One region of the Blautia pseudococcoides genome, then DNA from elsewhere that is predicted to be linked to it. Evidence: a T-box and tRNA genes for the amino acid it is inferred to sense, from the RefSeq annotation. Region 1 holds a T-box; the other holds one or more tRNA genes.

Region 1 (16,236 bases):
CATAACCTGTGCAAAATGTTTTGCCGCTTCTTCTATTTTACCCCGGTCCCTTGTATTTAACACCATTTCAAATTTCTGTATTTCATATTCCATCCGCCGTCTGTTATCACCCACAGTCTCTTCAAAAAGCCGCTCCCCTTTCAGAAGAAGCAGCTTGTTTTCCTCCTGCCATTAATTATAGCATAAGAAAAAGCATAAAAAAATACCAACAGAGCTTGTTTTTTCTCTGTTGGTGCATCAACACTTCCTAAACTGAGGGGATACGGTCAGGGATAAAAGACCATGCCCTCCAGTGTTTTTTCCACATCAATGACGGAATACAATTTATCCCTGTACCGGTAAAGCCCCTTCTCTTTCCATCTCTCTGAAGCAGCTACGCCCAGTGGATTTGTTATCTTTTCCGCATCTGTATAGGAGATGATGTACGGCTCCCTGGAAAGCCGGATGCCCAGAAAATACTTCCGGTGCTTTACGATCACCACGATCACCCGACTCTGATTCCCCTCATCCGCTTCCTGTGCCTCCTCAATCTTTATGACAGGAATCATAGCTCCCTTGTAGCTGCACACCCCCTCAAAATCCCATGGCATACACGGAATCTTTGAAATCTTAAAGTCATAGCTGATCTCAACCACGCAGGAAAAGTCCACTGCATAATTTTTTCTGCTACCGGGAAAACACAGAATTTCCGTTATTTCACTCTCGCTCATGGACTGCCTCCTTCGTAAACTTTTCAATCAGGGTTTCAATATCAAGAGCCGCACATATTTTGCCGTTTCCCATAATACTGCATCCGCTGATGCCCGTATGCCGCCTGAAGCCAGGGCCGAACAGAGCCGGAAGCTGCTTCACCACGATCCTCTTCTGCTCATACATAGAGTCAATGATAAGAACACCCTCCCGCTTGGCGCTTTTCACATATACCAAAAGGGAGGTGTCAGGATATGCGCCCTCTATCTGGTAAGCTTCCCTCAAATCCAGCAGGGGAAACATACGGCTGTCATACAAGATATACTTTTTGTCATTTCTCCAGTGTATATAATCTCTGTTCTCCTCATAGCTGAAAAAGCGCTGTACATATCTGGATGGAACAGAAAAGCGGTATTCTCCCACCCGGAACCTGGTACACTCAATGGTGGCCAGGGACAGGGGGAGGGTGATCGTGAAGGTGCTTCCCTTCCCCTCCTCACTCTGGATATACAGATGGCCCCCTGCCTCCTCCAGAATATTCTTCACCACATCCAAACCTACGCCCCGGCCCGAATACTCTGTAACCTCCTGATTGGTGGTAAACCCAGGGGAGAGGATCAGTTCCAGAGTCTCCTGGGGATCGTACTCTTCTTCCGGTTTTGTAAGGAGATGTTTTTCCTTGGCTTTTTCCAGGATTTTTGCTAAGTTTATGCCTCTTCCGTCATCAGAAACGGAGATCATCAGCTCACCTATGGTATTTTCCGCACTGAAAGTAATGCTGCCTTTTGGATTCTTGCCTGCTGCCTCACGCTCTTTCGGAAGTTCCAGTCCATGGTCCACCGCGTTTCTGATAATATGGAGCAGCGATTCTGAGACATAGTCCACCACACTTTTATCCGCTTCAATATCACCACAGTTTACAATCAGTTCCGCTTCTTTTCCCTGGTCCCTGCAGATATCCCGCAGAATCCGCTTCAGCTTTGGAATGACCTTTGACACGGGGACCATACGGATTTCCATGACGGTACGCTCCATCTCCTCGATCAGACGGTTGACCTGATAGGCCGTCCCTTCTCTTAAATCATCCATACCACGGCTTTTCAGCTCCTCATCCAGAGTCAGCATCAGTATCAGCAGTTCTCCCGACAGGTTTTGAAGTCTGTCCAAACGGTCCGTCCGTACATTGAGAAACTCCACCTCTTTTGTCTCTGAAGGACTGTCCGCTTTCCGTGCTTTCTTTTCCGGCGGTGCTTCCGGTTTCTTCTCTTCATCTCTGAGGACTTCATGATCCTTTACAAAAAGTCCGCGTTTGACTGCATCCAGGACTTCTTCCTTTTTATCACTTTCAAACCGGATGAAAACCCCGTTTTTGTTGATATACTCTGCTCCCTGCTGGGATTTTTCCAAATCCTGGGGATAACTCTCCACACTGCTGCAGAGACTTCCGATCTTTCTGATGATCATATAGGCACGGATGTTCTCCATACGGCAGCCTTCTTCAAACCGGATCCGTATAACAACACCTGGCTTTTTCTGGAAGCTTTCCGGGATTCCTACCGGTATGGTCTCTGATTTTTTTTCTGTTTCTTCTGTCCGGGAAGAAGCAGAATCCGCTTCTGCCGGTATAGGCATATCCGCCGCATCTTTTATATGACTTAACTCCTCCAGACTTTTCAGGTAGTCTTCTATTTTCTTCTCTATCTCGTTAGTATCCTTTGGCGTATAATTATCCTCAAGCATCCGCTTCAGTTCATTATCCACAAAATCAGACACCTTAAACAGCAGGTCAAACAGCTCCGGCTTTATGCGGCTGATCTCCCCTTTCTGCTCCCTGTAATAGGAGAAGAGGTCTTCCAGTTTATGTGCCATGCCTGACAGAGCGTGAAGCCCCATCATGGCGGAAGAGCTTTTGATGGTGTGCATGATCCTGAAAACTGTATTGATATCATCCTCTGAAAACGTCTTGTTTTTATCCGCTTCCAGCAGGACTCCGTTTAGCTGTTCCATAAGCTGGCGTGTCTCCAGAAGGTACACTTCCAGCATTTCTTCTGCATCTGCATCGAAATATCCCATATTTATTCACCGCTCACCGTATGTCTTTGTACCAGACACTGCGGTTCTTTCCGTTTCGTTTCCCGTAGTAAAGTGCTTTATCCGCACAGTTGACGCTGTCCTCTATCCTGTCCGGTTCCTTATAGGTATGAAGCCCCATAGTCAATGTACAGGAGAATTCCCCGTCCGGATGATAAATCCGGAATGCCTCCACTTCCCTGCGGATACGCTCACTGATCTCAAAAGCCTCCTCCTCCGTCACGGCAAAGAGGACGATCAGGAACTCTTCCCCGCCCCAGCGGATGACCCTGTGGTCCCTGCACTGCTCTTCCAGTATATTGGCAATACACACAAGTGCTGCATCCCCGGCATCGTGTCCGTATGTATCATTGATTTTCTTAAAGTCATCAATATCTGCCATGATCAGAACTTCTGTGGCTTTCTCCGCATTATGGTCCCTCATATCCTCCATAAGGTTCCCAACCACATATCTCCTGTTGTACAGACCGGTAAGCCCATCTCTGAAAGCCATAAAATTCAGCTTTTCCATATTGGTGAGCAGCTCTTTATTCTGCCGGTTCAGCATATCTTTCTGCTTTTTCATCTCAAGATGGGCGTGAACCCTGGACCGCAGTTCTGCAGTGGTGAAAGGCTTTTTGATATAATCGCAGGCGCCCATAGAAAATCCCTTGACCACATCCTCGTCCCTGTCTTTAGAAGTGAGAAACAAAACTGCTGCTTCGTTCTGCCCTACTTCCTTCAGTTTTCCAATCAGCTCATATCCCTCAATATCCGGCAGTACCACATCCAGAAGGATCAAATCCGGCTGATACTGCATAGCCATATCCACAGCCTCCTGCCCATTATGTGCCTCGCAGAGAAAAACAGGCTCTTCTTTCAGTGCTGTCTGAATCTGTTTACATACCATCAAGCTGTCATCAACAGCCAAAACGATATTCTTACCGTTAAAATCCATATCTGCCTCCCATATTGTTATAAATTTACTGTTTTTTTTCTTACTGTTTTTACCTGGACTGTGCCGTCGTCAGCACAAAATTCCAGAGTCCTGCCGTAATTGGCCCCTGTGTCCTCGGCAACAATACGGATACCTGCCATACGCAGGGTCTGCCTGACAGCCACAGTGTTCTTTTCACCAATATCCCATTCCAAACCGCCGGTATGGAACATCTTGGCTCCCCCGGCTATTTTAGCTGTCATCCTTTTTTTGTCGGCCCCGTGTTTCTGCATTTCCATGATCAGTGCGGGAATCCCGCTTTTTGCAAACTTATAGGGATTACTCTTTACGGTAGCGCTGTTCTCATCCGGCAGCACGATATGAGCCAGTCCGGCTATTTTTATTTTGCTGTCGTACAGGCAGATACCCACACAGGACCCTAATGCATAAGTGACCAGCATCTGTCCGTCAAAGGCAATCCTGCCTTCCGCAATACCTACTGTAATTTTATCCATTTTGCAACTCCTCAAGTTTCCGGAGCAAAGTATGCAGAGTATCCATTTCCGGAAGGAACAAGATACGGCCTGAAAAAGTTCCGGTATTCATACAGAACAGATTATCTATCATCAAGAGTTCCTCACTTGTTCTGAGAAAACGTGACATAGCGGCAGTGAGTATGGCACCGCCCATATCAACGCTGATCTGGGGAACCGAAACATCCATCTCCATATCCAGAAGCTGGGACAGGGCCCGGATATAAGAGCCGCACATAATATTCCCCAGTTCCAGCAGCAATGATTCTTCCATCTCTGTCAGTCTGGTGAAATCTGTTATCTCCTCACCCAGTACCAGACGCACCACCTGGCCGGTAAACGTCTCATCCAGAAGAAAGAGAAACATACCGTTTATCTCTCCGAAAACTTCCACCATAATTCCTGTGAGCGGTGTTTCCGCTTCGGCAATGATCTCTGTTATCTGCTGAAAAGGCAATACTCTCAGATTGGGCGTATCAATCTCCAGCGGACAGTTCAGAAGCTGAGACAGAGCACTGACCGCATTTCCGGTCCCGATATTGCCCAGCTCCTTTATAAAATCCTTAGAAAGTTCCTCCAATTCCACTTCACAATTCATTCTCTTCCCCTTTATCCATCAAATCTCAAATTGTTCCACCAGTTCCTTTAACATCTGCGCCTGTGCGGACAGCTCCTCACTGGCAGCCGCGCTCTCCTCCGAGGATGCCGAATTGCCCTGTACAATATCAGAGATCAAATCCATGCTTTTGCGCACCTGCATGATCGCATCCGCCTGCTGGACCGATACTTCTGAGATTTCATCCATCATCTGATTTACTTCCTGGGCCCTTTCTACAGAGTCCTTTAAAGAGTCAGCCGTGGTATGGACCGTATCCATCCCTACATTGACTGCCTCTGAATTCTTATCTACCAGTCCTGCAGTCAGTTTGGATGCTTCCGCTGTCTTAGATGCCAGGCGGCGGACCTCTCCGGCCACCACAGAGAAGCCTCTTCCTGCTTCCCCGGCTCTTGCTGCCTCCACAGATGCGTTCAGAGCCAGTATATTGGTCTGGAAGGCAATATCCTCTATTTCTTTTACAATCCCGGTGATCTCCTGAGAATTGTTCTTGATCTCTTTTATGGCGGTCAGCAGTCTGTGCATCTGCTGGTCATTGTTTTCCAGGCTGCGTCCCACGTTATCTGCCAGTTTGCTGGATCTTACGGCTTTCTCTGCATTGCCGTTGATGCTCTCTGTGATCTCGCTGATGCTGACAGCCAATTCCTCAATGGAGCTGGCCTGCTGGGATGTCCCCTGTGCCAGGGTCTGTGCAGCGTTAGATACCTGTTCCGCGCCGCCTGCCACCTGCTCCGCACTGCCGTTGATCTGCCGGATCGCATTGCGCAGCAGCTCCCCGATTTCATCCAGGGCATCTCCCAGGGCTACAAAGTCCCCTTTGAATTTTACTTTGGTACGATAGTTCAACTTTCCTTTGCCAAGGGCTGTCATTCCTGTCTTAATTTCCGATACATAGGCATTCAGGGCCATTGTGGTCTGACGGATGCTTTCCGCAAGCTGCCCCAGCTCATTTCGGGAGGTAAAGGACAGATTGGCCTGAAGTTTCCCCTCCGCCACAGACTGCGCCGCTTTTTTTATCTCATTTACAGGTTTTAGAATACTTCTGGTAATGGTCAGCCACAAGACACAGGTGATCAGGATACTGACAAAAGCCAGGATAAGGATCATGATCCTGGCCTCCCCGTTGGATATCAGGGAAGTATTCAGCGTATTCTCCGCATCCATTATACATTCATCGGTCACCTGGGAGAGGGTATCACTTACTTGTTTCATTTTTGATGCGTATTCATTTACATAGATTTCCAACGCTTGTTTTGCATCACCGCTCTCCAGCAGGGATATGACCCTGTCCCTGGTGAGTTTATAGGATGCGAATCCTTCGCCCAGATTCTTGATCAGTTCTGTATCACTTCCGTATCCGGTCTGCAGAAATTCCAGCTTTTTTTCCACTTCCTGACTAGCTGACTTTGTCTGCATCATCAGTTCATCTTCATCCATGACATTATCCGTTGCCGCCATAATAGTCAGATTCTTTCCAACCAGATGAAGGTTGGACAACATACTCATGGACGCTTCCACATTGGCGAAAGGCTGGTTATAAAAATTATCTATTTTTTCCGACATGTTCCGGATGGTATGCAGAGAGATGAAAACAGTAAATATATACAAAACAATAATTGACGCAAAAGCTGCGATCAGTTTTGTTCCTATTTTCAGATTCAAAAAGTAGTTTTTCATCACACTTTTTCCTTTCACTCATCTATGGGAAAACAACTGTCCACGATTCTTAAAAACTCATCCTTCTTGAACGGCTTTACAATAAAATCTCTGGCCCCCATTACAATCGCTCTCTGGATCACAGTTTCCTGACCCATAGCTGAACACATTACAACCGCGGCATCCTCGTCCTGCCTTAAAATCTCTTCCAGCACTTCCAGTCCGGATTTGCCCGGCATGGTGATATCCAAAAGGACCAGATCCGGGTTGTATTCTCCGAACATGGCAATTGCCTCATCACCGTCCCTGGCCTCCTCCACATTGGCATATCCTCCTTCGGACAAAATTTTCCGGATGGACTTTCTCATAAACATGGCGTCATCCACAATCAAGATTTTCTTTTCCATATACTCACCTTAGCTTCTCTCTATTTTTTTTATACACGGCAGGAAATACCGGTTCCAATTTGATCTCACCGCGGTTTAAAAGTTCAGCGTGTCCAATCACCAGATAGCCCCCCGGCTTCAGGCTGGCCTCCAGTTTCTTCACCAGGGTCTCCTTGGCTTTTTTATCAAAATATATCATAACATTTCTACAGAAGATCAGATCAAACTGCTCCGTCCCCATATAAGGTGACAGCAGATTCTGATTCTGAAACCGGATGTTCTGCTTCAGCCGCTCCTCCACACAGAATGTTTTTGCATCCGCTGACCGAAAGTATTTATTCTTCCAATCCGCCTGAAGCCCTTCCACTTCTTTTGCCGTGTAGATCCCCTTCCCCGCCTTTTCCAACACCTGACCGGAAATGTCTGTTGCCAGGATCCTGTAATTTAACAGTTTTCCTGTCCGGTCCCTGTTATCCTGCAGGATCATGGCAATGGTATAACACTCTTCTCCGGTGGAACATCCCGCGCACCAAACATTCAGAATACCTCTGCTGCTTTTGGATAATTCCGGCAGGATATGGTCACGCAGGATTGTAAAATGAGCCGGCTCCCTCATAAAATATGTATAATTGGTAGTCAGACGGCTTACCATATTGGAAGCCGTCATTCCGGTTTTGTCTTTCTTTAAAAGCTCCATATATCTGCCAAAGGTTGTCACACCCTGGGATTCCAGTTCTTTGGACATGCGGCATTCGATCAATGTCTTTTTTTTCTCCAGATTAATGCCGTAACTCTGACGCATATATTCCACTATCTCAGCAAATTCTTCTTCTTTAAGCCTGATCACTTTTTCTCTCCCATATCCCCGGTTTCACTTCTGTCAATTCTTCCCGGTCAATCTCTTCTTCCCCGGTCAGTTCCTCTGCAGCAGCCCCCACGATCAAATCACCTTGCGGCTTCATAAGAATACCGCATTTTGCATCTCTTCCGCTGCCCAGACGGTAATATACGGCAAGGCGGCCTTTATAAACAGAGATGCCCAGTATTTCGTCTCCTGCTCCGGGAACTTTCCATATTTGGGGATTCAGGTAAAGGGTTTCCGTCTTCTCTTTCTCTATATACAAAATTCTTTCCCTGGTTCTCACCTTTATAACTTCCATTGTCTCTCCTTCAATATCTCCGGCTTCAGCACATAGGCCAGCACTTCATCCTCCTGCCCTGTCTGAAGCAGTACAGCTGCCTCCAGATACCGATTCGTCTCATTCCATGCCGGTTCAGCCAGAGACAGGAAAGCTCTTTTGTCAAGGACCCGGATCCCCAATACCCTTTCCGCCAGAAACCCTGCATTCTCCTCGTCCGCCAGAATCAGGTATTCCTGTGTTTTTCCTTTATATCCGGGGCTGGTAAGTCCGGCAAAATCTATAAGGGAAGTTTTCCCTTTTTTTTTCGTCCTCTCGCTGATTCTGTCCACCCAGGACAGAGGAAGAAGATAATGCACTTCATCTGCCATAAATTCCAGATATTCCAGCTGCTGGTCTCCCATTACAACGCCGCCTTTCTTAATGGATTTCTACTATCTCTATAATACTTGATTGCCGCAGAAAAGACAATATAAATATAAAAACAGCGCAGGCAACGATTCGCATTCATTGCCTGCGCCGAATATGGTTATAGATTATTTCTGCACAATATTGATTATCTTTTTCGGAACATAAATCTCTTTTACTATGGTCCCGGTGATCTTATCTGCAATGGCTTCTTTTCCTGCGGCAACGGCCTCCTCCTTGGATGCCTCTGCGCTTATATTGATAACCGCTCTTGTCTTGCCGTTGATCTGTACCGGCACTTCGATCTCGTCATCCTTCATGGCCTCCTCATCAGCCTCAGGCCACTCTGTGTGGAATACAGAATCTTCATGTCCGTACGCCTCCCAGAGCTCCTCTGTCAGATGGGGTGCAAAAGGAGCCAAAAGCTTGATAAATGTCTCTATAGTCTCCTTATCTATTCCGCCTGTCTTCTTGGCAAGCTCGATCAGCTTATTGTTGTATTCCATGAAACCGGAAATAACGGTATTCAGGCTGAAGCTCTCCAGACGCTGTGTGATCTCAAAGACAAGTTTATGGCGCAGCTTCACCATCTCTTTTGTCTCAGCGATGCCTGCTTCCAAACTATCCATGGACAGCTTCCAGAAACGGTTCAGGAAACGGTATACACCGTCAATCCCTCTGTCATCCCACTCTGCATCCAGCTCCGGCGGTCCTACAAACAATTCGTAGAGACGCAGGGAATCGCATCCGTAGTCTCTTACCAGGTCGTCCGGGGAAACTACATTTCCTTTTGACTTGCTCATCTTAATGCCGTTCTTGCCGGTGATCATACCTTGGTTGAACAGTTTCTGGAAAGGCTCATCAAAATCAATCGCTCCGATATCGCAAAGGAACTTGGTATAGAAACGGGAATACAAAAGGTGGAGAACCGCGTGCTCCACACCGCCGATATACATGTCAACCGGCAGGTATTTATCTGCTTTTTCGTTGGAAACCAATTCTTCGTCATTTTTATTGTCCACGTAACGCAGGAAGTACCAGGAGGACCCTGCCCACTGAGGCATGGTGTTGGTCTCACGTTTCGCAGCAGCACCACAGACGGGACAGGTGGTATTGACCCACTCATCAATAGCGGCCAGCGGTGACTCACCAGTGCCTGTAGGCTCGTAGGATTCCACCTCCGGCAGTGTGAGCGGAAGCTGATCTTCCGGAACCGGAACATTTCCGCAGTGCGGACAGTGGATGACCGGAATAGGCTCGCCCCAGTAACGCTGGCGGGAGAATACCCAGTCACGTAGTTTGTAATTTACGGTCTTCTTGCCAATTCCCATTTTTTCTATCATAACAGGTGCCTCTTTTTTCAGCACCGAGGATTCCATGCCATTCCACTCACCGGAATTGATCATGGTACCGCTGGCCTCTGTGTAGGCTTCCGTCATGTTTTCAATCTCTTTGCCGTCCTTGGCAATCACCTGGATAATCGGAATATGAAATTTGGTGGCAAACTCAAAGTCACGGGCATCATGGGCAGGTACACACATGATAGCGCCTGTGCCGTAGTCCGCCAGTACATAATCTGACAGCCAGATGGGAACTTTCGCTCCGTTTAACGGATTGACTGCATAAGTCCCTGTGAACACACCCGTCTTCTCTTTATCCTGGAGACGGTCCACATTAGACTTCATGGAAGCGTCATAGATATATTTTTCTACGGCATCCTTGTTTTCCGGTGTGGCAAGGGAGGCAGCCAGTTTGTGCTCCGGTGCTAAAACCATGAAGGTAGCGCCGTGAAGCGTATCCGGTCTTGTGGTGTAAACTGTGATTTTCTCATCTCGACCTTCAACCGGGAAGTCTACCTCAGCACCGTAGGATTTTCCGATCCAGTCAGACTGCATCTTTTTAACCTTCTCCGGCCAGTCCAGTTTGTCCAGGTCACTTAAAAGACGGTCCGCGTATTTTGTGATGCGGAGCATCCACTGGCGAAGGTTCTTTTTCGTCACAGTAGAACCGCAGCGTTCACAGCATCCGTTTACAACCTCCTCATTGGCAAGACCTGTTTTACAGGACGGACACCAGTTGATGGGGAATTCCTTTTCATACGCAAGGCCTTCTTTGAACATTTTCACGAAAATCCACTGAGTCCATTTGTAGAAGCCCGGATCTGTGGTGTTGACTTCTCTGTCCCAGTCATAAATAGCTGCAATATCATTGATCTGCTTCTTGATGTTCGCCACATTCTGTGCGGTGGATTTTGCAGGATGAACACCCATCTTAATGGCGTAATTCTCAGCCGGAAGGCCGAACGCATCCCATCCCATGGGATGGATCAGATAATAACCCTGCATCATTTTATAGCGGCTCCACACATCAGAGATAACATATCCTCTCCAATGTCCTACGTGAAGTCCGTTTCCTGACGGATATGGGAACATATCCAGACAGTAGTATTTGGGCTTTTGGCCGTCATCTGTGTTCACCGGCTTTTCTTCCCAGTTTTTTTTCCATTTCTGTTCGATCGCCTTATGATTATAAGGTACTGCCATAATTTTATTCCTCCTGGTTTTCGTTTTTCATGCCTGTTTGGGCAGCTATCATTTATGCCGAAGCATAGAAAAAGCCCTTTAGTCACTATATTTAGAGACGAAAGGGCTTATTTTTCCGTGGTACCACTCTAATTCATCCACAATGCCGGATGCACTCATTTCGGTTCTGTAACGGGAACTCCCGCCCCCACTTACCTGCACTCCGGCTATCAGTACGGGAACTCCGAGGCCAGTTCAAAAGCTTCTCTATGCTGCCTTGCACCAGCCGGCAGCTCTCTGAATAAAGAATACTCTCTACTACTCCTCATCACAGTCTCTTCCATATTGGCTTTTTGTTATAAACTACCTGTTATTCTACCGATATCGCCAGATTTTGTCAAGACTCTATACGGTATCTTTCCAAAAAATCCTGTTCGTGACTGTGAGCAGCAGTTTCTATTCTTCCAAAGAAAGCACGGTGCAGACAGGCTCCCCTTCCGTATATTCAATCGTAAGGGAATCACCCACATCAAACTTCACGATTTCCGGATACTCGGTTACCGGCAGATCAAACACCAGGTTTTTGTCCTCCAGCACAACATAGAAATGGGAGTTTCCGTCAATGACCGCCTGGGCCACACGCTTAATTTTGCCGGATACTTTCTGTGCCGTAAGCTCTCCGCCGTCGGAGGAGATGCCGTTGGCTGACAATAGCTTCACATAAGCCTTCTCACATTCAGCCACTGTATCCCCGATGGCCACATTCTGGTACTTCTGGATATTGACCATGGCGTATTTTTTCACCAGACCTGCCCCATCTTTTAAAGCCATAAAATATGTGGGCTCCCCGGAGATATTCAGAAGCAGCGGGAACGCTGCCGTGTATTTTAGGTTCTGTACCTGTCCTTCCGCGGATTCCATAGCGGAATACTCTTCAGCCCCGGCACAGGAGTAATATCTTGTCTCCATGGTACGCTGGTTCATCAGCACAAATCCCACGTTGGAACGGTCGCCGCTGACTGAGGTAATGCCTGTGTATACCCACACATCATCCTCCAGCGCCAGGTAATTATACCCGTCTGTTGTCTTGAGACATCCCTTCTGTCCAAGAATGCTGTTAAAAAATCCGTTTTTCAGCATTCCGTGATAATTATAGAGCTGGATCAAAAGGTCTGCCGGATAGGCACGGTCTACCCACTGGGGACAGTCTTCTATCTTATATTCTGTGGTCTCTCCTGTGATGGCGTTACAGAGAACCACCTTGCCGATGGTCTGTCCGCCGAAAAGGCCTATGTTGAATTTCTTAACAGGACAGATCCAGTAAGGAACTCCCTCATCGTTGATCTCAAAACTTAACTGGTCAAACATGTAGGTTGGATAGCTGAACCGCAGATGTCTGTAAATGTTCCTGTTGAAATACTCGGATTCGGAATACTTAATTCCCTCCTCCAGCTTTACCAGCTCTGTATTCTGTGTGGCCATATCAATGCGGATATAAGCCGGGATTCCCTCCTTCTGGTTTGTCAGCCATTTGATGGGGCTGGCGTACACAAGAGGCGTTACCCTGTAAGGCTGTCCCTGATAGTTGATCTGTGAATAAATTTTGCTCACCTCAAACTGGGACACCATATCCACCATACTTCCCATTTTTCTGTTGCCCAGAAGTTCTGCGGAATCTTTGTCAAGAAGAGGAATCTGATTATAACTGATCTCCTCAATGTCTTCTGTAAAATCCCTCTCTTCCGGTGCTGCAAGCTGCTGATACTTGTTGGCGTTTACGATCGGGGAGGACAACAGGGTTCCAATGGCATATACTGCGATGATCGCTGCGATCACCAGCAATCCCCCCTTCATCACCTTGTTCTTTTTTATGTCCTCCACACTGTGAAAGCGCTTCCTGATTCCGTACACTACCAGGATCACCACTACGATCGCTGCCAGGAAGAACCAAAAGCCGCTTTCATGAATGTTGATGGCAGGCAGCGTAAAATAGTAATAGAGGAATGCCAGGATTACCACAGCAAGACCCGCCGCAATTTTTTTCTTCATACTTTTACCAAATCCTTTCCGGGTGCTCACCCGATTTGTTTAGCATACAGTTTACCATGAGAGAACGCCGGATACAAGTTTTTTTCATATAAAGACCCCGGAAAACCGAATCTTTCGGTTTCCGGGGTGAAAATATCTGATTATTCGTTCTCTTCTGCACTTGCGCGGGCTGCAATTTCTTTCTCCTGGATATCAGAAGGTGCCTGCTCATAACGTGAGAATTCAAAGGAGAAGTTTCCGCTTCCGCCTGTCATGGACCGCAGGTCTGTGGAGTATCCATAGATAGATAACATCGGTACATCTGCTTCCACCACGGTGCATCCCTTATGGTCAGGATCCGGATTCATGCCCAGCACACGGCCGCGGCGTTTATTCAGATCACCCATAACATCACCGGTGTATTTGTCCGGAACCATTACTTTCATGGAAACGATCGGCTCCAAAAGTACCGGGGACGCTTCCATAAAGCCCTTCTTAAAGGCCTGAACTGCGGCTGTCTTAAACGCCATCTCAGAAGAGTCTACCGGGTGGTAAGAACCATCGTAGAGCACTGCCTTCACACCAACGACCGGATAAGATGCCAGCGGTCCTTTCACCACGGAATCCTGAACACCCTTTTCCACTGCCGGGAAGTAGTTCTTAGGAACTGCGCCGCCGACTACAATCTGTTCAAACACATAAGGCTTCTCCAGATCGCCGGAAGGCTCAAAGGTCATTTTTACATGGCCATACTGGCCGTGGCCGCCGGACTGTTTCTTATATTTTGCCTCCACGTCAGCTTTTTTACGGATAGTCTCGCGGAACGGAACTTTAGGTTTGGAAAGCTCAATATCCACTTTATAGCGTTCTTTCATTTTGCTCATCACAATGTCAAGATGCTGTTCACCGATACCATAGATCAAGGTCTGGCGGTTGGCGGAATCATTCTCCACACGCAGTGTCAAATCTTCCTGCATCATTTTGGACAGAGCCTGGGAAACTTTGTCGTCATCGCCCTTGTTCACGGTTTTGTATCTCTTGTATGTATACGGAACGGAAATCTCTGTCTTGCCGAACACAAGAGGGGTGCTCTTGGTTGAAAGCGTATCTCCGGTAGCCACGGTGTTTAATTTGGCAATGGCACCGATATCACCGGCATGCAGCTCCGGTACCTCGATGGGTTTGGAGCCTTCCAGCACATACAGTTTATTTAATTTTTCTTCCGAATCCTTGGTCGCATTGTATAAGGTGTCGTCACCTTTGATAACACCAGAGCAAACCTTAACCAGTGAATATTTGCCCAGGAACGGGTCCACGATGGTCTTGAACACGTATGCGGATTTTGCTTTGGCGAAATCATAGTTGGCCTGGTAAATCTCGTTTGTCTTGGCATTCATGCCTGCGCATGTCTTCTGGTCCGGACTTGGGAAATAACCGCAGATATCATCCAGCAGGTTGGCAACACCCTGTACGTTCACGGCGGAGCCCATACATACGGGAATAATGCTGCCGTCTGAGATATTCATCTTCAGGGCTGCCGAAACCTCTGCCACGGAGAACTCTTCCCCTGCAAAGTAACGGTCCATGAATTCTTCACTGATCTCAGCAACGGATTCCATCAGGGTATCATGGTACTGCTCCAGGTAATCCTGCAGATAGTCAGGAACCGGGCATTCCTTTTTCTGGCCTCTGTCTATGTATCTTCTTCCGGCCTGTTTTACAATGTTTACATAGCCTACGAATTCTTCATTTTCACGGATCGGCATATGGATAGGTGCAATTTTCTTTCCGTACAGTTCGGTCAGGCTTTCCACTACTTTTCTGTAGCTTACATTGTCCACATCCATTTCTGTGACGAAGAACATGCGGGGCAGATTGTATTTTTCACACATCTCCCAGGCTTTCTGGGTTCCCACCTGTACGCCTGCTTTTCCTGAAACCACAATGATCGCCGCGTCGGCTGCCGCAACTGCTTCCTCCACTTCCCCTACAAAGTCGAAATAGCCCGGGGTGTCCAGTACATTGATTTTTACTTTTCCCCATTGAATCGGAACCACAGATGTCGAAATTGAGAATTTTCTTTTGATCTCCTCTTTATCATAATCACTTACCGTGTTACCATCTGTTACCTTTCCCAAGCGGTTCGTAATACCTGACAAGTAAGCCATTGCCTCCACCAGACTTGTCTTTCCGGCACCGCCATGACCGAGCAGGACCACATTTCTAATTCTGTCGCTTCTGAAAACGTCCATATGTAATACCTCCCAATTTTTGATATGTATATATTTTACTAAAAAGGTAGCAACAATTCAAGTATTTTATTCAAATTAGACAAGAAATTTTTCTATATGTTTGGTTATCCTTGCAGTGTATCACTTTAAAGCGCAAAATCGTTGACAATTGACGCTCCTTGTCATAAAATAATAATGTTTGGCGGACATATATCCGCTGTTTATTACGGCAGAAATGCATCGGTTACAGGCTTTCTGCTGTCACAAAAAGAAGAAGGGTAACTACTCTTATACACGGTCGGCGCAGTCCATGCGCAGATTTGACGGAACAGTTACGAAAAAGGAGCATATATCTTATGGAAACAACTACGATTGGCTTTATCGGTCTCGGCTTGATCGGCGGCTCTATAGCCAAAGCCATCCGGAAATTTCATCCGGAATATCAGATTCTCGCATACAACCGGACCAGGGACACTTTAGAGGACGCCGTCTTCGACGGTATTGTGGATATTGCCTGTGATGAACAGGATTCCAAATTTGCCCTCTGTGACATTATTTTCCTGTGCGCCACCGTGGACTATAATATAGAATGTCTCCCCTGGCTGAAGCAGATCATACGGCCCGGCTGTATTCTCACCGATGTGGGAAGTGTGAAGGGCGAGATACATAAAGCGATCACAGCCCTGTCCATGGCCCCAAATTTCATTGGCGGGCATCCCATGGCGGGAAGCGAAAAAACCGGATATGAACATTCCACTGACCATCTGATTGAAAATGCTTACTATATCCTGACTCCTTCCGAGGAGGTAGGGCTTGACAAAATAGGGGTTTACACAGAGCTTGTGACCTCTATCGGTGCCCTGCCCATGATACTGACCTATGAGGAACACGACTACATTACCGCAGCAGTCAGCCATCTGCCTCATGTGGTGGCAGCCGCCCTTGTGAATCTGGTCCACAAGCTGGATTCCCCCTCGGAGCATATGAAAGCCATTGCGGCCGGAGGTTTTAAGGATATTA
Region 2 (16,236 bases), 1.1 Mb from region 1:
CTATCATTACCGCCAGGGACGGCAGATATTTCCTGACCCAGAAAGATATCCGCCAGGCATTTATTAAGACGGGGATCGGCGCGGAAAAGAAAAGCCGCGTGATCTCCGAAAAAGAAAAGAAAATTACCGCATACCACGAAGCAGGCCACGCAATTCTGTTCCACGTGCTGCCGGAGATGGGACCCGTGCACACCATATCCATCATACCCACCGGAATGGGCGCTGCAGGTTATACCATGCCTCTGCCGGAACAGGATGAAATGTTCAACAGCAGGAATAAAATGCTGGAGAACATTATTGTGGACCTGGGCGGCCGCGTAGCGGAGGAACTGATTTTCGGGGATGTGACAACAGGAGCCTCCCAGGATATCAAGCAGGCCACACAGCTTGCCCGCTCCATGGTCACCCAGTATGGTATGTCCGATAAAGTAGGGCTGATCAATTACGGATCGGATGAAGACGAAGTGTTCATCGGCCGGGATCTGGCCCATGCCAGAAATTATGGCGAGCAGACAGCGGCTCTGATCGACAGTGAAGTAAAACGTATCATCGATGAGTCTTATAGCAAGGCGAAAGAATTGATCAGTGCACATATGAATGTTCTTCACGGATGTGTGGAGCTGCTGTTGGAAAAGGAAAAAATCGGACGGGAAGAGTTCGAGGCATTATTTCAGGAAAATGCGGTGTCAGAAAGCTAAATTGTAGGTTTGAGGACTGGTTTTGTACAGATTTCCGAAAGAATGGGAAAGGCGTATTTTTGATGGATGTGAAAATGGTCAAAAATTCGTTAAAAATTTATTTAAGATTGTGCACACTTTTTCCGTGCTGCATGGTATTATAATAACTGTAAAAACCCCCCAATACATTATATAGTTTTTGCTACACCCCATAAGAAGAAATACCTTCTCCAAAAGAGGCAGTCGTAAGACTGTCTCTTTTACTTTTCAGAGGGCAGAAAGTAAAAAATTGACTTTCGTTTTCAAAAAGTAGTTGTATATGCAGCAAGGGTGGGATAAAATAGATTAATGATGGGAAAGTGTACCCATGACCAGTATTGATTAGAATTTTTGCAGCTATAAGGTGACTGCATAGGTATAGTAATTCAGAAAAAGCAGAGATACAGGACTTTTTCGACTGAATGATGGAGAGGATGCATTATGAATTACGAATATATGAAGAATGCACAAAAAATTCAGGAGTATGTGACCAACATGCGTCCTGCTTTCAATAAACGTGCGGTGTTCAGTGATGAGACAGAAAATTACAGGACACCTTTTGAACCGGAGCCGGGAGATGTTGTAAATGTGAGGATCCGCACAAAGAAAAATAATGTGGATTTGGTCTATCTGGTATACGAAGACAAGAAAAAAGTGATGGACCTGGCTGACTCCAGGGATGGTTTTGATTATTTTGAAGCCAACATTCCCCTTGGCACTGAGACGGTCAGGTATTATTTTGAGATATATACAGGCAAGCTGAATTGTTATTACAACAGGATGGGCGTGGTGCGGGAGATTGACCCACACTATTCCTTCGGTATTGTGCCGGGCTTCAAGACACCGGAATGGGCCAAAGGCGCGGTTATGTACCAGATTTTTGTGGACCGTTTCTGCAATGGCGACATGTCAAACGATGTAGTGACAGGAGAATACTGTTATATTGATGAACATGTCCAGAGAGTGGAGGACTGGTACCGCTGGCCCCAATCCATGGATGTGAGGGATTTCTACGGCGGAGATCTGCAGGGCGTTTGGGATAAGCTGGATTATCTGCAGGAATTAGGTGTGGATGTGATTTATTTTAACCCTATCTTTGTGTCTCCCTCCAATCACAAATACGACAGCCAGGACTATGATTACATTGACCCTCATTACGGGAAGATTGTCAGTGACGGGGGAGATTCTCTTAACTGGGGGGACAAGGATAATTCTCATGCCTCCAAATATATTAAGAGAGTGACAGACTACGAGAACCTGGAAGCCAGCAATGCGTTTTTTGCCCAATTTGTGGAAGAAGTACACAAAAGGGGCATGAAGGTGATCCTGGACGGAGTGTTCAATCACTGCGGTTCGTTTAATAAGTGGCTTGACAGAGAGCGGATCTATGAGCATCAGCAGGGATATGAGAAGGGTGCATATATCACAGGGGACAGTCCTTACCGCACCTTCTTCCGTTTCCACAATGAATATGACTGGCCTTATAATCAATTTTATGACGGATGGTGGGGGCATGACACACTGCCGAAGCTTAACTATGAGGACTCCCCCATGCTGTACGAATATATTATGAAGATAGCCAGGAAGTGGGTGTCTCCGCCCTATAATGTAGATGGATGGCGTCTTGATGTGGCTGCGGATCTGGGACACAGCAATGAATATAACCATCAGTTCTGGAGAGATTTCAGACGGAATGTAAAGGAAGCCAATCCTGAGGCGATCATCCTTGCCGAGCATTACGGGGAGGCGAAATCCTGGCTGCAGGGTGACCAGTGGGATACCGTCATGAACTATGATGCCTTTATGGAGCCGGTGACCTGGTTTTTGACAGGAATGGAAAAGCACAGTGATGAGTACAGTGAGGGAATGTTTGGGAACAGCGACTGCTTCATCAGTGCCATGCAGTATCATATGGCCAGTTTTTACGCACCTTCCTTAATGACTGCCATGAATGAACTGTCCAACCACGACCATTCCCGTTTCCTTACAAGGACAAACCACAAGGTGGGCCGTGTAGCACATCTGGGGTCCGAGGCGGCAGAGCATGAGATCAACAAGGCGGTCTTCAGGGAGGCTGTTGTCATGCAGATGACATGGCCCGGCGCGCCCACCATTTACTATGGAGATGAGGCCGGGCTGTGCGGATTTACGGACCCGGACAACCGGAGAACCTATCCCTGGGGCAGGGAAGACCGGGAACTGATCCAGTTCCACAGAGACATGATCGCCATTCACAAGGAGAACCGGGAACTGATAGAAGGCTCTTTAAAATTCCTGGCAAATGATTACCAGCTTTTGTGCTACGGAAGATTTACGGACAGGGCGAAGACCGTGGTGGCTGTGAACAACAGCGACCAGACTAAGATGGTGGAACTGTCTGTCTGGGAACTGGGTATATCCAGAAGCAGAGAGGCCCATTTTAAGCAGCTCATGGTGACAGGAGATTTTGGGTACAGCCTTATCAAGAAGATCCATGTCTGTAAAGGCGGCGTTGTCCGGATGAGGGTTCCCTCACACGGTGCGATGGTCATTCGATGTGAAATAGAAAAAAACAGCAGAAATGCATAAAAGCAGCAAAAAAGACCGGCTCAATCTTGGGCTGGTCTTTTTAAAAAGCGGCAGACCGGGATGGGAATTTGTCTGTTGCTTTTTGAGTTCCATAACGGAGTATTTGAAAACTTTTTCATGGAATCCGTCTGCATATCTACATCCGTTACAGGATATACAAGCATTTGAAGACAGGGCTGTTTCAACGCTTCCTGTTCATAATTATTACAAATCAATGCAGCAATGGATGCACCGGCACTATCTCCAGCCACTCCAATCTTTTCCTTTTCAATCCCAAATGCATCTGAATTTTCCATAATGCATTTATATAACGCCAAAACATCATCATATGCTGCCGGATATGGATACTTAGGGGTTAAATGATAATCCGGGTAATAAACCCTGCATTTTACTTTCATTGCATATATACAGGCAAGTTTTTTATGATAGGCGGAAGCCTTATAACTGAATGCTCCTCCATGTACATAGATCAAACAGGGCAGCTTTTCTTTTACATTTGATGGCTCAAATATCTCCACCTTAAATTTTGCCCCCTTATGTCCTGTAAGAGTAATATGCCGATCAACAACTCCCTTTGGAACCCTTGTTAAATGAAAAGATATAACCCGAAAGATATTGGCACACTTTATGATCATTTTATTATAAGGTACGTTTTTAGCTATTTGCGTTAATTCAGAATTGATCTGTTTTATGTATTTCATTTATAGATATGCCCTTCTTTTATTATTCCTACTAATTTGCATACTCATATTATACCACTGTAGTGAAAAAAAAATAAAGGGGGGCTGTCGGTTAATACACATTATTCTTTTTTGCACCTGGGGTCTATGAAACGATAGCCCACGCCTCGGACATTTTCAATGCAATCTCCGTCGCCTAGCTTTTGCCGCAGGCGGCTTACGCTTACGGGGATGGCGTTGGTTTCGTCACCCTCAAAATCATCGTTCCATACATAGTAACGCAGTTGTTCATGGGTCAGCACCCGCCCTGCCTGAGAGGAAAGCACATATAGCAGATCAAACTCCCGGCGGGTAAAGTCCAGTTCCCGCCTATTGTATAGGACGCGACGGGTTAAGGGGTCGATCATCAGGTTTTCAAACGTGACGATGGTATAGCACCGCTGGCCGGGCAAGGGTGGGGCGGCGGAGGAATAACGCCGGAGTAGGGCCTGGGCCCGGAGCAAGCACTCCTGGAGTTCCAGGGGCTTTTCCAGAAAATCATCCGATCCCAATCGGAATGCCCTCGCCTTGTTCTCAATGCCGCCCAGGGAGGACAGCACCTAGATCGGCATATTCCGCATTTGCCGCATAAAACGGAGTAGTTGAAAGCCGTCTGTTTCCGACAGGGAGAAGTCCAGTATCACAAGCTCGTAGTTATGACGATTTAGGCGCTAAATACCGTCTACCACGGACATGGTGTAATAAGCACTGATGCCGTATTCAGTCAAAGCGTACTTAATGGCTTTGCAGTTTTTCATATCGCTATCAATAATCAAAACTCGGTGCTCCGCGTTCATAGTGCAGCCCTCCTTTCTGGTGAATGGCCTTACCACCTCTGGACATTTTGTCTCGAAGTAGTGGGTAATGTTAGCCTGCCAAACTGGAAGTTCATTTTGAAGGCCTTGATTTCTCTTCAGTCGTTTATGTATTTTGTAAAAGCTCCAAGTAGTTTTCAGGTTCTTCAATTAAGAAGCTACAATGAGCATATCCCTTCTTAATTATGAAGTTACAGTTTTTAAATTTCCGTATAGCAGGAAGGCTAAATCGCGCGATTTCAGCAGTACCATATATAAAAGTAACCGATTGATTCTCGGAAAGTTCGATCAGCTTTGGTAATTGATAAGTATAGCAGGTTTTGGTCAAATTCTTAATGGTTCTATCACTCATATGCCCACAGACTTTTTTCATTTCTGTGGACATAGTAGGAAACATTTTATCCAATATGTTAGACTTGCATGGATATTTAGCGGACTTATAAGACACTCGACTAAATATCGTCTCCATTATTTTAATGATTGGGTTAGGAAGATGAATAAATGGTGCTCCATCTAAAAATATTTTATGTATTGTCAGTTGCCGTCTTATAAATATATCAAAAGCTACGATCCCACCTAAAGATGAGCCTAAAAGAATTTCAATGTCACAAAAATTATTGCGTCGCAGATAATTGATAATCTCGGTACTCTCAGCATGTGCAGATTGAAAAGGGGGTGTCTCTATGTCACTTGTTGTATGGGCTGATAATGTGGGCAAAACAATAAAATATTCTTCTTGCATCAACTCGATTAGCGGATTAAACATATTGCTTGTTGCAAACATGGCATGTATAAGTAAAGCAATAGGCTTTCCCGGTTTTCCAATAGTTTTAAAAACCATTATTCTCTCCTCTCAGTAATCGTCTAAAGCATTATCTATGGTTTTTAGCATTTCTTGCACAATTTCCAAACTACTATCAGGGAGCCTTGCCGATAGTGTAGATAATTTTTCCGTAAGCTCCTTATGATAAGTCAAATGATTTTGAAAAATTTTTTCACCATCTGGCGTTAAACTGATTAGCACTTCATTGTTACCATTAGGAGACAATGCTTTGCAGATAAGACCTTTTTTGAGAAGTTTACCTGTTGTTTGAGATACAGCTCCTTTCGTAATACCTAGAACATTAGCAATCTGTGTGGCGGTCAATGAGCTATATTGGCCGATTATCTCAATCATATGTACTTCTGAGCTATACAATAGATGTTCAGTTCCGTAGTGTCTCGGCTTATTTGTTTTACTATTAAATTTGTTGATTATTTTATATATCATTTCAAAGAAATTGATGGTTTCATCGCTCATAATTACACCTCGATACAATTTAGCAGGTAAATCAATTTAGTTACTAAACCCAGATTAACATGATTATATATAAAAATCAAGCCTTAATGATTATCTTTACTAAATGGGTTACGCATGTTCTGGCAAGCAGGGAAAGCGTATAACGCTTGCTATTTTTGCGTCGTGTGTCCAGCGAAGCTGTACCACACTTGCCGGTGTAAGTCCGGTCACGGTAATCGCCAGTGAGCCGTGTAGCTAAACTCGGTGCGTTGTAGTAATACAGGGTGCTAAGCGAGTGGATAAAGTAACCCGATAAGGGAGCGAGCAATCATGCAGACCGTAACATAAAGTGAATTCTGCCGTATCGTTAAAAAAAGGTCTCGAAAGAGAACAAAGGGAAGTTGAGCCTTGGGTATATGGGCGAAAACCATGGAACGTGTGAAGATACTGGAAAGCAACACGGAGGAATCCCTCGGTATAGAGGAAGCGGTATGTATGAAAAGTGTGGTTCGGAACTGGAGAGACCCTACCCATCACCGAAAGGTAAAGAGAAAGCGTATAAGCTTGGCGAAGTCGTATTTCTGATGGGAGGGAGTCGGAGGGGAACATAGTACCGATAATGACTGTGCAAGAAAACGCAGTCTATGGAAAGGTTCCCTGCTTCATTCATGTTTGTAGAGAGGGTAAGAGTGAGAGAATGTAATGAATACTAACAACTCCAAAGAAAAAGTTCGACAACTTCAAAACAAACTATATCTGACAGCCAAGAAATGTGATAGCCGAAGATTCCATGCACTATACGATAAAGTATATCGGGATGATGTGCTTTTCGAAGCATGGAAACGAGTAAAAGCTAACAAAGGTTCTAGTGGTGTAGATGGTATCAGTATCGAAAATATTGAGACGATGGGGATTGAGAAATACCTAACAGAAATCAAATCGGAACTGATGGATGGAAAATACAAACCATTCCCAGTAAAACGTGTCATGATACCAAAACCAGACGGAAGTGAAAGACCACTTGGAATACCAACGGTTAAGGACAGAATTGTGCAGATGGCTACAAAGATAGCGATAGAGCCAGTATTCGAAGCTGACTTTAGAGATTGTTCCTATGGATTCAGACCAAAAAGAAGTGCAAAACAAGCACTAGAGGTGGTAAGAAAAGCATGTAACAACAAAGGCTATTATGTAGTAGATGCAGATATCGAAAAGTTCTTTGATAACGTAAACCAAGATAAACTGATGTTGCTTGTGGAACAACGCATATCGGACAGAAGAATTCTGAAACTGATAAGACAGTGGCTTAAGTCAGGGATACTGTATGGAAATATCCTAACAGTCTCTGAATTAGGAACAGCCCAAGGTTCGGTGATATCTCCGTTACTGGCAAATATCTACCTAAATACACTAGACAGACTATGGGAAAAGTATGGACTTACTCATGGAATTCTTGTAAGGTACGCAGATGACACAGTGGTTATCTGTAAGAACAAGAAAAGTGCAAATCATGCACTGAATCTGCTTCAATACATCATGGGAAAACTGGATTTAAAGATACATCCAGTGAAAACAAAAATTGTCAGTATGTGGGATGGTAAAGAAGGATTTGATTTTCTTGGTATGCACCACAGAAGAATGACAACGGAAACAAGCAAAGGGCAACTGTATAAAGAAACATACCAGTACCCAAGCAAAAAAGCCATGAAGAAGATGAAAGCAGAAATCAAAAGGAATGTTAATAACCGATGCATGCTGGTTGCAAAGGAAGAAGATTTAATTAAAAATCTAAATCCGAAAATCACAGGATGGAAGAATTATTATTCAACCAAAACTAACGAAAAATGGATGCTGGCACTGGATTGGTATATTATCTGCACCTTTACAAGATGGTATAACAAGAAACACCAAAGACGAAATCATATGTCTAAGGTAGGCTTTGTTAGAAAAAGTATTTGCGAAAAAGGACTAAAGAAAATGGCTAGCGCATGACGTAATGCTGTAGAAAGAAGAATGTCGGAAAGCCGTGTGAGGGAGAACCTCATGCACGGTTTGATGAGGGGCGAGTGAAAATATCACTCGCCTACTCTACCCCGGCGCTATCGCGCCTGCTTCTTATCCGAACGCAAAAATGCCCGACTGAAATTCATAAAATCTCAATCGGGCATGGAGATACCTATTTCCTGTTGGGTGAAATGGGTGTTCAGCTATATAGACACAGCACCCCAATGGTGGGGAGTGACTTTTTTTAGTAAGTTAAAACTATGCAGCGTAAACACGGCGATACCTCCTTATTACCGCCGTGTAGCTATGTTTTATATTATGGGCATGGCTATCCTGCCGCCACAACAACGGTTTTTTTATTACCGTTGGGCGGTGTTTGATTTATAAGTTCGTTTCTTTTTTTAATCTGGAGTGTGCCCATCCAAAGCTGATACAACCTAATACAACAAACCGAGCCATCACAAGAATTATTTGTTTTATGTCAATTTCTCCATATAAAATGAGAGAGCGTAATGCGTTCATTGTATGGGTAAATGGATTTAGGTTGATTGCAACCCCTAAAGCCCCTGTAATACTGTTTGCCGGAAACAATGCCGTGCTTAGGAAGAAAATGGGCAGTACAATGGCATTCATCACTGTTTCATACATTACTTCATTTGGAAGTATAAGGCTAATGCCGTAACATAGTCCTGCCATAAAAAACGATGATAGAAAGACTAAAACTACCGTATAAAAAACCACTGGGATGCTGATAGGAATTTTCACAAAAAAGAACAGGCTTACAATTACCATAATTGCCACTTCAAGAAACGAACATAACACCGCTTCTAAAAGTTGCCCTAATACAATAGAGCTGCGACGGATTGGGGCGATAAGTACACGGTAAAAGCTGCCATCTGCTTTCATCAGATAATTCATAATTCCACCGCTGCTGCAAGTGCCAAAGCTAACCAATACCATTAGACCCGGCAAAATAAAAGCGGTATAGTTTTCAATTCCTGTGTTTTGCATGGTTTGCCCGGCTATGGCACTATAAAGAACAAGCCAAAGCATCGGCTGCAAAATGGTGATTACTATGGTAAAGGCATTGTGAAACCGCCACTTAATATTTCTATGCAAAATAGTTAAGACACTCATGCACATTCCTCCTGTTCATTTTTAGCAGTTAAGCGTAAGAAAACATCTTCTAAAGTCGGCTGTGCGATTTGAACACCATTACAAGGGATGTGCTGCTCTAACAAAAAGCGGATTCCCTTTTCCATGTCAGTATGGCTGTCCTTCGTGTTGATGATGATTTCAGTATTTCTCTCAAATACAAACTTGTCAGAAAAACATTCTTTTAGTGGCAATAAATACTTCTGTGCCTCCGACTTAGTGGCAAACTGAATTTGTAAACTGTCCTGTCTAATAAAGGAGCGTAATTCCAAAGGTGTACCTTGTATCACATCTTTTCCGTCTTTCATAATGCAGACGGTATCACTTAGATTATCTGCTTCTTCCAAATAGTGAGTTGTCAGGAAAACGGTTGTTCCGAAATCATCACGGATTTTCCTCATCATTTCCCACATACTCATACGGGATTGAATATCCATCCCAACGGTAGGCTCATCCAAAAATAGAATTTTAGGATTTGTCATCATGTTTAGTGCAATATCAAGCCGCCTTTTTACACCGCCGGAATAAGAGGATACGGGATATTTTCTATATTGTTCCAATCCAAAATCCGCAATCAAGGTTTCCATTTTCTTTTTTGCTTCTGCTTTGGGGATTTTATAAAGTCGGCTTTGAAACATCATATTTTCCTCTAAGGATAAATGCATGTCAATGGAGGTTTGCTGTGCGACACAGGCAATTTCAGAGCGTACCTTGTCTGCCTGTCCTGCAATATCTTTTCCGAGCATGATAAGATTGCCCGAAGTAGGCTTTAAGTAGGTGGTTAATATCTTGATTAAAGTGGATTTTCCTGCACCGTTCTGACCTAACAAAGAAAAAATTTCGCCCGTCTTAACAGAAATATTCAAACCGTTTAACGCCTGTACGCCGTTTTTATACTGTTTTACTACATTTTGAGCTTCAATCGCATACATCATTATTCCTCCATAATGGGAAACTGCACCTCTGTAATATACTTGCCGAGATTTCCTTTTATAAGCATTCCCGGACCTTTAATGAAAACTTCACGAAAAGGAGGTGCTAATATCAACTTGTTTTCCTTTGCATATTCGTCAATGGCAGCATACGCATGAAAAAGCGTTTCATAAGAGCCAACATGAGTAAGGCAAACCGCCTTTATCCGTGGCAGCTCTTTTACTTCCACACCGTTTCCGTTTGGCATCATTTCTGTCGGCACACAAAGTTCCATTTCAGCGACCTTTGTTTCTTGGTTCATGGATAAATAGCTAAACAAGGGTGCTCCATTTGCCTTGCCCATGATAGACTTGAATACATTAGGGAACACTTTGTTTGCTTCGGTAGCAACTCCTACATACTTCATATAAGCCACACGAATAGGCTCAATATCTTTGATTTCAACTCGATAATTCATATTTCAATTCTCCTTTTCTTTTTTTACGGCAATCCAAACTTGGGAGTAACCGTTTATGGCCTTTCCGTCTGAAATAGGGTATACCTCAATATCGGGTAGTCCTGCATATTCATAGCCGGAAAACAATAACCATTCTTTATAAAAACGTTTAAAAACACTTTGAACGCTTTCTTTGTATCGTCCGTCATTTTCAAAAACCACCCATGTTGCCGCAGGGATTTTATATTCGTACATACCCACAGGAACAGGGGCATCGGTAGCGGCTGCAATATAGTAAAAAAAGTTTTGAGGATTTTCGTAGACAGTAATACCCAAAATTCCCTTTGGTTCTTCTGTGGAAAGACCGCATATTTGTGAAAACCCTGCTCCTTTAAGTGTGTTATTCCAAAATTCGGGAACGTTCCTGTGGTTTTCCTCCATATCCTCTACCAATGGAGTACGGATACCGACAATTCGCATTTCTTCTTTGTCCTCAATGTGATAAGACATAGCACTTCCTCCTGTGACTTCAACCGAAAACTTGATTGGTGGGTACGCATTTAATAGACTTCCTCTGCTTTTTGCAGCAGCAGGGGTAATGCCATGAACACTTTGAAATGCTCTGTTAAAAGATGTTGGGGACGAGTACCCATATTCAAATGCAACATCCACCACTTTTTTCTCTGTACGCTGCAACTCAAAAGCAGCCTGCGACATTCTGCGGCGGCGTATATAATCAGCTAATGTAATTCCTGCAACATAGGTAAACATACGTTGAAAATAATAGGTCGAGCAGCACTCAATTCGGGCGGCTTCGTCATAAGAGATTTCTTTATCCAAATTATTTTCAATATACTCTATGGCATTGCTCAAATTTGTCAACCATTCCATGCTCTTTCCTCCTCATACACATCTTATATGAATAAATATTTATATTCCTCGCTTTTCTTGTCCTCTTTTGTAAAGTCTATTATAATAAAATTTTTATATCAATTGTTTATTAAAAGAAATAGTGAAATCCAAAGGGGTACAGCAAATTCAAAAATTGCTGTACCCCTTTGATATGATTGGTTCTTGCATTACTCTAATCACAATATATCAGTTCATTAAAGAAGATATCCTCCACCTGTGCCTTGACCATATTCATAAGTCCAACCCATTTCAGTTGGTCGGTAGCTTTAAGCTGCTCCGTAATGCCCGCCCTTCCGCTGAATGGGTGGACAAGGCGGCCAATCCCTTAAAGTGCTTGGCCGCTCTTTTTCTGATTTTGGGGCGTTTCTTTTCTCGAAATTGAAATGGGCGGGAAGCCATTCATATAAACGCCTGCCGCCACTGGAGCGCAGGCCGGACGGAACGCCCTACCGCATGACACCAGCGCAGAGGAAACAGGCCAACGCCTTAATACGGCGGGAGTGCTGTAACTATGAGGATGGTAACTGCATTGTCCTTGATGATGGGGATACCTGCACCTGTCCGCAGATGCTCGGTCTGCTGTAAATGGTTTCGGTGGGCGGTCTTGCCGCACGCCGGGACGCTGGAAGCGGAGATTTACCGGGGCAGGGACTTGAAACGCTGTGCGGTCTGCGGCGGTGTGTTCGTCCAAAATCCAACCGGGGAAATACTGCCCCGACTGCGCCGCCAAAGTTCACAGGCGGCAGAAAACAGAAAGTGAACGGAAAAGGAGGTCTGCTGTGGACAGTTAGACAGGAAAAAAGCCTTGATTTAAAGGCTTTGCACACAAGGCTTCCAAAATCTTTTCCTCTTTTTTTGCATAAGAAAGATAAAAATCTAATTCATCTTGCGGTGCTTTCTCATGTAAAATCTCATACATTTCTGCACATAAGCATCCATAATAATTTTGTCTTGATTTCTTCATCTTAGTACCTCAAATTCCAATTTGCTTAACTGCCACTACAAACAGTAATTTATAAAATACACAAGTAAAGAAAGGCATATGAGACTTCATTAACAATTACGCTCTGCTATCTTCCATGCACTTGCTGCCCATATTCCTTTTGTTCGTACTTTTTCAAATCTAATGTCCCCGCAGGTGCCCAGAGCGATGGTTCCTAACAGGGCTTGTTTATCCGTATATAGGGAGACAGCAACCACGCTTCACTATCTGTGAAACGTCAATAAGAAGAATTTTTTAAATCGTTTTTGAACAAAAAAGAGAAACGCTGTATATCAACGTTTCTCTCACTTTCAACTACTGCCGCAGACCGGAATCGAACCGGTACGGGTATCACTACCCACGGGATTTTAAGTCCCGGGCGTCTGCCAGTTCCGCCACTGCGGCAAAAGATATCGGATAGGCGAACCTATCCGATAAGAATGGACGGTGGTGGATTCGAACCACCGAAGCAATTTGCAGCAGATTTACAGTCTGTCCCCTTTGGCCACTCGGGAAACCGTCCATGATAAATATGAAAATGTCAGTTTTCTTTAATACGATATCATTATAACAGATTCTTACCGGATTGCAAGGGTTTTTTCAGCATTTGTTCAGAAAGGAAATCGTTCTCCGGGCACTTTAGTCTGAGATGATTGTAAGGTTAACATGACAGATGCGGAGGTGTATACTTTGTGTAAAGTCAGCATGACAGAAGGGAACTGCAATGAAAAACAGAATCAGGGAATTTAGGGAGCAAAGAGGGATGACCCAGGAACAGTTGGGAAACCTGGTGGGGACATCTGGGCAGGCGATTAATGCCATAGAGACAGAAAAGTTTGAACCGTCAATCTGGCTTGCCTATGATATTTCGTGTGTTTTTGCCTGCTCTATTGAGGCGGTGTTTTTTTTGATGTCAGCCCGAGAAAGTCAAGGGCGGAAAGCAGCAGGAGGGACAGCAATGGCAATAAGAGAACTGCGGTATGACGGGAATCCTATATTGAGGAAGCAGTGCAGAGAAGTGGAGAACATTGATGGCAGGATCCGGCAGATCCTGGATGATATGATGGATACTCTGCATCACACGGAAAACAGCGCAGCACTGACGGCAAACCAGGTGGGGATTTTGAAAAGGTTGGTGGTCATTGTTTACCTCGACCATACGCTGAAGCTGATCGATCCGCAGGGTTCAGGAATGCATAGAAGGATGCCTGAGCTTTCCGAACCGTTTTGTAAAGACTATCCGTCCACAGCGTGTTACCATTCGGGCAGTCAATGAAAATGGGGAGGAGATCATCCTGACAGGGGAAGATGAGATGGCTAAGTGTTTTTGCCACGAGCTGGAGCATTTGGACGGTGTGGTTTTTCTGGATAAGGCAGTCAAGGATACAGAGTGATCAACAAGTCCTTTTTAATGGCATTTTTATTTCTTTTCTGTATCACTTTTACCGTTTTAATACGGCTGGTGATAGGATAGATGCCATAGGAGGGACCGTTATGACACATATCAGAGAGTCAATGCAAAGAGCGGAAAACAGGTTTGACGCCACGGCGGCTCATTTTGCCAGGAGGCATCCGTGTATATCCCTGCTCTGTACTTTTATCGGCATACCGGCATTTATTCTGGGCGCTGTTTATGCGCTTGCTTCTGTTGTGGTATGCCCAGTGGCGTGGGTTTGCGGCTGGATGTGATTATGTGCTTTTTCCTCTTTTTGTTCCTTGCATAAATACAGAGTATTTGATAGAATGATAGAAAATGAATCGTAAGTTTCTGTGATTTCGGATAAAAGAAAGCCAGGGAACAAAAAATAGGAGCCATATGGGCAATATGAAAAATGAAGAGCATAAAATGTCACTGCCAAAGAAAGCGGGCAGTAATGACCTGCAGATATTGAGTGATAATATTCCGGGCGGCATGTTTTCCTGCCGCTATGATGAGAAACTGACTCTATTGCAGATGAATAAGGGATTTCTCTCCATGCTGGGTTATACACAGCAGGAGGTAGAAGAAAAGTTTCAGAACAGTTTTTGGGAACTGATAGACAGAAGGGACCGGGAGAGTACCTTAGCGGAGGTGCAGAGACAGATGGCTCTCGGTCCGGATAAAGAACTGGAATACCGGATGACCTGCAAGGACGGAAGTACCATATGGGTTCTGGACAAGGGGCATCTGCTCCATGATGACAAGGGGAACCGGTATTTCTGCTGTGTGCTTGTAGATGTGACCCGGAGTAAGGAGCTTGAAGAAAAACTGCGCCTGTCCCTGGAGCGGCATCAGATCATTATGGACCAGACCACAGATATCCTTTTTGAATGGGACATCCAGGCTGATGCTATGGTATTTTCCGGCAATTGGGAGAAAAAGTTCGGTTGTTCCCCGGTTACACAGCACGTCAGCCGCCTTTTTTGGCAGGCACCCTATATTCTGCCTGAGGACCAGCCTCTTATTGCAAAGCTTCTTTCGCGCATCCAAAAGGGGGAACATTACGCCGAGGAGGAGATCCGTATTGTAAACGGAAAGCAGAAGGCTGTCTGGTGCCGGATACGGATTACAGGTCTGACAGATAAAACGGGACGGGCAGTGCGGGCAGTAGGGGCTATCCTGGATATCGACGCGGAAAAGAAAAAGGCTCAGAACCTAATAGAACGCGCGCAGCGCGACATGCTGACAAAATTATATAATAAGGGAACCAGCCAGGAGTCTGTCCAGGCCATACTGGCTAATGGTGTACCGGGCAAGAGGGCGGCGCTGATGATACTTGACCTGGATAACTTCAAGCATATGAACGACACCATGGGACACCTTTTTGGTGATGCCCTGCTTACGGAGGTTGCCCACACCATTCAGAAGCAATTCCGCAGTGAGGATATTGTGGGGCGGGTAGGCGGAGATGAATTCCTGGTATTTCTCGGTCACATACCGGATGCTGCCCTTGCGGAACAAAAAGCAGTCCAGGTAATGAAGGCGATAGGGGAAATGGCAGTGCAGGAACTTACGGAAGTGGAGCTTTCCTGCAGTATTGGCATAGCGATCTTTCCGGATTGCGGGAAAACATACAATGAGCTTTTTCAGCGGGCGGACCAGGCATTGTACCGGGCCAAGAAGCTGGGGAAAGGGAGATACTGCATAGCGGACGCAAAGCAGCTGGCAGAGGCGTTTCCCGTACAGCCCTGCAGCGCAGCCAATACCCGGATAGATTCGGACGAGGAGACAGAGAACAATGTGGAACTGCGCCTGTTTGAGTATGTGTTCCGGATCCTGTACAAATCCTCCAATCTGGACACTGCGGTCAATGCCATTCTGGAGGTGGTGGGGCGCCAGTTTGATGTGAGCCGTGTTTACATATTTGAGGATGAGGAAGACCCGAATTATTGTACTAACACATACGAATGGTGTAACGAGGGCGTAAGACCGGAGATAGGAAATCTTCAGCATGTATTGTATGCCAATGATCTGGAAGGCAGTTATCACAGCAATTTTAATGAGAGTGGTGTGTTCTACTGCCGTGACATTGACGCACTGACACCCCAGCAGCGGGAAACCCTGGAGCCGCAGGGGATTAAGTCCATGCTGCAGTGCGCCATTTATGACAAAGGGCAGTACAAGGGATTTGTGGGATTTGATGAGTGCCGTGTGAACCGCTACTGGACCCGGGAGCAGGTGAATACGCTGGTATTCATTGCGGAAATACTGAGTACCTTCCTGCTGAAGCTCCGGGC

Evidence for each region. A T-box is a leader RNA that pairs with one kind of tRNA and senses whether it is charged. The one in region 1 lies ahead of leuS (leucine--tRNA ligase), so its partner is inferred to be a tRNA-Leu.
Region 2: it has a tRNA-Leu gene. The T-box ahead of leuS (leucine--tRNA ligase) is inferred to sense a tRNA for this amino acid. The anticodon was not compared.

What each region holds. Positions count from the first base shown of each region.
Region 1 covers NZ_CP015405.2:1,692,441-1,708,676, forward strand. The annotation lists gene A4V09_RS07985 (chemotaxis protein CheW) at 267-710, opposite strand; gene A4V09_RS07990 (chemotaxis protein CheA) at 697-2,763, opposite strand; gene A4V09_RS07995 (GGDEF domain-containing response regulator) at 2,777-3,718, opposite strand; gene A4V09_RS08000 (chemotaxis protein CheD) at 3,736-4,212, opposite strand; gene A4V09_RS08005 (chemotaxis protein CheC) at 4,205-4,828, opposite strand; gene A4V09_RS08010 (methyl-accepting chemotaxis protein) at 4,847-6,523, opposite strand; gene A4V09_RS08015 (response regulator) at 6,538-6,909, opposite strand; gene A4V09_RS08020 (CheR family methyltransferase) at 6,914-7,735, opposite strand; gene A4V09_RS08025 (hypothetical protein) at 7,722-8,048, opposite strand; gene A4V09_RS08030 (hypothetical protein) at 8,036-8,431, opposite strand; gene leuS (leucine--tRNA ligase) at 8,564-10,978, opposite strand; T-box leader at 11,069-11,298, opposite strand; gene A4V09_RS08040 (hypothetical protein) at 11,414-13,006, opposite strand; gene A4V09_RS08045 (elongation factor G) at 13,147-15,237, opposite strand; gene A4V09_RS08050 (prephenate dehydrogenase) at 15,573-16,236, shown strand, end outside.
Region 2 covers NZ_CP015405.2:2,809,087-2,825,322, reverse strand. The annotation lists gene ftsH (ATP-dependent zinc metalloprotease FtsH) at 1-698, shown strand, start outside; gene A4V09_RS13490 (glycoside hydrolase family 13 protein) at 1,158-3,284, shown strand; gene A4V09_RS13485 (alpha/beta hydrolase) at 3,305-3,985, opposite strand; gene A4V09_RS13480 (response regulator transcription factor) at 4,087-4,515, opposite strand; gene A4V09_RS25770 (hypothetical protein) at 4,675-4,800, opposite strand; gene A4V09_RS13475 (alpha/beta fold hydrolase) at 4,925-5,659, opposite strand; gene A4V09_RS13470 (MarR family winged helix-turn-helix transcriptional regulator) at 5,672-6,118, opposite strand; gene ltrA (group II intron reverse transcriptase/maturase) at 6,800-8,089, shown strand; gene A4V09_RS13455 (ABC transporter permease) at 8,483-9,238, opposite strand; gene A4V09_RS13450 (ABC transporter ATP-binding protein) at 9,235-10,191, opposite strand; gene A4V09_RS13445 (GyrI-like domain-containing protein) at 10,191-10,646, opposite strand; gene A4V09_RS13440 (AraC family transcriptional regulator) at 10,650-11,516, opposite strand; gene A4V09_RS13435 (hypothetical protein) at 11,710-11,790, opposite strand; partial or broken gene A4V09_RS26065 (cysteine-rich VLP domain-containing protein) at 11,991-12,328, shown strand; gene A4V09_RS24485 (hypothetical protein) at 12,325-12,501, opposite strand; tRNA gene A4V09_RS13425 (tRNA-Leu) at 12,839-12,924, opposite strand; tRNA gene A4V09_RS13420 (tRNA-Tyr) at 12,961-13,042, opposite strand; partial or broken gene A4V09_RS26475 (helix-turn-helix transcriptional regulator) at 13,244-13,354, shown strand; partial or broken gene A4V09_RS26470 (peptide deformylase) at 13,478-13,913, shown strand; gene A4V09_RS13405 (hypothetical protein) at 14,014-14,208, shown strand; gene A4V09_RS13400 (sensor domain-containing diguanylate cyclase) at 14,345-16,236, shown strand, end outside.